One region of the Enterococcus sp. S86.2 genome, then DNA from elsewhere that is predicted to be linked to it. Evidence: riboswitches for the same ligand, from Rfam matches in the RefSeq annotation. Region 1 holds a riboswitch; the other holds the start of a gene.
What was found. Region 1 has a riboswitch for tetrahydrofolate ahead of AC6R0T_RS02960 (folate family ECF transporter S component). Riboswitches for the same ligand answer to the same signal wherever they lie in the genome.
Positions count from the first base shown of each region.

Region 2: linked by a shared signal. The riboswitch ahead of AC6R0T_RS00505 (folate family ECF transporter S component) and the one ahead of AC6R0T_RS02960 (folate family ECF transporter S component) in region 1 are both predicted to bind tetrahydrofolate.

Region 1 covers NZ_CM206813.1:664,314-666,517, reverse strand. The annotation lists gene AC6R0T_RS02965 (glycoside hydrolase family 3 protein) at 1-354, opposite strand, end outside; gene AC6R0T_RS02960 (folate family ECF transporter S component) at 623-1,150, opposite strand; THF riboswitch at 1,190-1,291, opposite strand; gene AC6R0T_RS02955 (hypothetical protein) at 1,673-2,204, opposite strand, start outside.
Region 2 covers NZ_CM206813.1:114,322-116,525, forward strand. The annotation lists gene AC6R0T_RS00495 (YitT family protein) at 1-120, shown strand, start outside; gene AC6R0T_RS00500 (HutD family protein) at 142-738, shown strand; THF riboswitch at 729-825, shown strand; gene AC6R0T_RS00505 (folate family ECF transporter S component) at 873-1,394, shown strand; gene AC6R0T_RS00510 (bifunctional folylpolyglutamate synthase/dihydrofolate synthase) at 1,438-2,204, shown strand, end outside.

The sequences.
Region 1 (2,204 bases):
TGCAATTTTTTGTGTCAGACTTGTTTGGCTTTCATTTTCCATATCGCGGCCAAAAAGAACATAGCCACCTAAATGATAGGTTGTTATATCTTCTACCTGATTGACTTCTGGCACGCGAACGAAAAATAATTGCCCTACTTTTTCTTCCAAAGTCATGTTTGCCACTACTTCTTTTATCGGATCTTTTTTCTCACTACTTGAAGTTGTTGCAACACTTTCATCCACAGCTGTAGAACTAACGGAAGTTTTCTCATTTGTTTGATAATTTGTAAAACCAAAGAATAAATTCAAAATAAAAAAACCACCTAATACTAAAATAATTGCAACTAAAAGAATGATCAAAAATCGTTTCATAATTTCCTCCAAAGGATACGTATAATGTCATCTTTCATTTTAACATGTTAGCGAAAAATTTTTGGTGAAATATGCATAAAATCTTCGTTTTTATCCTTAGCAGTAAATCTTGGTAGCAATAAAGAGAGTATATTTGTAACATGACATGTTGCATTGATAATGCTTAAACGATTTTGCTTTAGTAGCATTTATAACCATCAAAAAAACTGTAAAACTAGAATATTTACTAGTCTTACAGTCTGCGCCCTGGGATGGAGGACGTTAGTGATTAATTTGAGTGTAGTTTTTTTGCCAAACGTTGATAAGGTAATGCTCGGCCTACGATATAGATAATCATCGTTTCTAAAGGAATCATGATCACCGCTTTAATCAAGCGGGTTGTCCATAATCCCGGATTAGTTAAATCAATGCCGTACATCAAAGATAACCACAGTGGTGTTAAGCAAAAGCTAAAGACCACGGTGTTAACTAAGACACACAGAAAAGAATTTTTTAACGTAATTTCTTTTTTGTAAAAGAAAAAACCATAAATAAGTCCACCTAAAAAGGCATTAAACGTAAAGCCAATAAAAAATGGTGCTTTAGCCAATAAAGTATTTCCGATAACATCGGCGACTACTGCCCCAATCCCAGTCCAAAATGGACCAAATAAAGTCGCCATCACCACTTCTGGTACAAAGCTAAAAGTGATTTTTAATAATTGGGTTTCAAACCCGAAAACTTGCGATAAAACAACCATCAAAGCAATTAACATTGCCATGACCGCAATCTTATAGGCATCTAGTTTTCTTTTCATAACTCAGCATCTCCTTAATAGAGCTGCCACATAAAATAATGCAGCGAATGCGAAAATAAAACCGCGAATTGCATGCAATCCTTCGTCCCAAGGGCAACATCCCATCCCTCAGACACTTAACGCTTTATTTCCTACTCTGTCATATTTGAGGTTTAAAAACCTCGCCTAAAATATAGCACGAATAAACTGCTACAACAAGCTAACGAGCTTTTGTGCTTAAAATTTTATAACGAACGTTAGGAATCTAACCGCTTGCAGTATTAAAAACTGAATAAACTGCGCTCAGCTCGTAAAAAATAAATAATAAATTTCCGGAAATTGTTCCTCAAATTTTTGGAAATTTTGTTTTATTTCTTGACGTGCTAGTTTATGAAGCTAGATATTTAAAAACTGAGAGCACTGGGGCAACTCTTTCACAATAAGAGTTAGTGCGTAAAGCTAGATATTTAAAAACTGAGCTCAGCTCATAAAAAAATAAAAAAATCCTGCCGTAAGTTTACGGCAGGAAAATATTTTTAGCTATTATCGGGCAGTTTTCACATTGCCAACAACTTCTTTTTGTAATTTCAGAGCTTTGGTAAAGACCGGAATGTCAAAGTGTTTACTTAAAGTCCCCGCAACAAAGTACGCAATATTGTAATCCACCAAACTGTGAATTACGCCACCAAATCCTAATAAGACAAAGTAGAAGTAAAAGACACCCCCATCATATGTTCCTGGTGTACTCAAATTAATCATGTTAAAAGCTAAAACGACCACCACTTCTGCTGCCGCATGAATTAAACCTAAAACGACGTTATACATTTGAAAACGGACATTGGCTAAAGTAAACTGGCCATTTTGCAACACGATTTGAGGATTTTTTTGCAGATATAATGCCCCAATTGTAGCAAAAATTACATGAGTTAAGGCCCGTAATGCAATTACAACAGGTAACCCAGAAACTAAAAACCCAAAAGTTGTTCCCAACGCAACTGCAATCGCTACAGCTGGCGAAAAGAACATCGCAATAAATAATGGCACATGGCTAGCTAATGTAAAAGATGCTGGTCCA
Region 2 (2,204 bases), 550 kb from region 1:
ACGACTTATGAAATGGAAATTTTGGATCAGATTATGAAAGAAGTAGATAACCGGGCATTTGTCAGTGTGGCCCAAGATATTAAAATTCTTAGTCAGTTTGAAGAATTGGACATTGTGTAAGCTGTTGGAGGTAGTCTTAAAGTGTTAGAAAAGAAGTTAAAAAAAGATTATTTTACGACGAAATGGGCAGGGGGCGTTACTACCGAAATTTTAATTGCGCCGGCAGCAAGTAGCTTGGCACAACGAGATTTTGATTATCGCATTTCAACAGCGACTGTTACGGACTCACCATCTAATTTTTCAAATTTTACCGGGTATGAACGAATTATTCTGTCTTTAGACGAACCTATTTCGTTGCAGCAAAAAAATAACGTTATAGAACTTGCACCTTTTGTACCTTATCGCTTTGACGGAGATGTCGCGATGAAGAGTCTAGGTAAATGCCAAGATTTTAATGTGATTTTTAAGAAGAATAATCATGTTTGGGTAACGCTATTGCAAAATGGTGCAGCGCAGGATTTGATTATCGAGGGAGAAAATATTTTATCTGCTCTCCAAGATATTAAGGTGAGACTGATTGCTCGGAGCAAAAAGCAAGAAATTTTATTACAAAAAGGTGAAACACTTCTTATCAGGCAAGAACAGTTTGAGCAGATACAAATAATAGCGCAAAAAAAGTCTTTAATGGTAGAAAAGACGGCTATTTTGACGCAGATAAAAAAGAAAAAAACAGAGTAGGAGATAGAGCGTTAAGTGTCAAAAGGATGGGATGTTGCCTTTTGGACGAAGAAGCGTATTCACGATTCTATCTTCGCATTCGCTGCATGAATAAATTATGTAGCAGCTCTATTTAAGGAGATGCACGGAAAATGATAAAGAAGAAAATAGATGCACATTTTATTGCAACAATGGGGTTATTAATTGGTCTAATGGTAGTATTGTCGCAAATACTCGGTTTTGAAACACAACTGTTAAAAATTACCTTTGATTTTATTCCTGAAGTTGTCATGGCAAGTTTATTTGGTCCTTTTTGGACAGCTGTAGGTGCTTCAATTGCAGATATTATTGGTAATACGATACTAGGAAAGGCCCCTTTTTTTATTGGTTTTACCTTGAATTCTTTTATTGCGGGTTTAATATATGGTTACTTTTTTTATAAAAAGCCCATTACAGTTAAAAATGCTTTTTTATGTGTGTTGTGCAATACATTATTAATTAGCTTGTGCTTAACACCGATTTGGTTATCTATGATGTATGGTATACCTTTAACGGATGCTAAACTTTGGGGGATACGTTTGCTTAAAGCAGTTATTATGCTACCTGTCCAAACGGGATTAATTGTATTTTTTGGAAATGCACTTCCTTTTAAACGTTTCGCAAAAAGTATGGTATAAGCGCAATTTTAAGGTTGTTTATCAGATGTGGAGATGATTTTTAATGTTTGAAACTGGAGAAGAAGCGATAGAATGGATTCATTCTCGTAAAAAATTTGGTTCACGCCCAGGACTGATACGAATTAAGAAATTGCTGAATTTAAGTGGCAATCCTGAAAAAAATGTCATAGGAATTCACATTGCTGGAACAAATGGGAAAGGTTCTACGGTTACGTATTTACGCTGTCTATTAGAAACGCAAGACATTAAAGTCGGGACTTTCACGTCACCGTATATTGAAAGCTTTTACGAAAGAATTTCAATTAATGGACAAGCAATATCAGCGGATGATTTTGTTAAGTTAGCCAATAAATTCCGACCGTATATAAAACAGATGGATGGCTGTCCTTCTTACCAGGGAATAACAGAATTTGAAATTTTGACGGCGATGGCTTTTGATTACTTCAAAGAGCGTGTGGATGTCGCAATTTTTGAAGTGGGCATTGGGGGTTTAATGGATAGTACAAATGTTTTTACGCCAATTTTGACGGCCATTACTACAATCGGCTTAGATCATACTGATATTTTAGGGGAGACAGAAGAAGCGATTGCCAAGCAAAAAGCGGGTATTATAAAACGAGGTGTCCCCATTGTAACGGGAAATATTGCTTCTGGTCCCCTGCAAGTAATCTACCAAACTTCTCTTAGACAAAAAGCTGATTTATTTAGACAAGGAAAGTCTTATCAAGTTCAGTATGTTTCAAGTGATAACTTACACGGCGAAAACTTTCATTTTCAAAATGAAGATTACTATTTTACTAACTTGAGAGT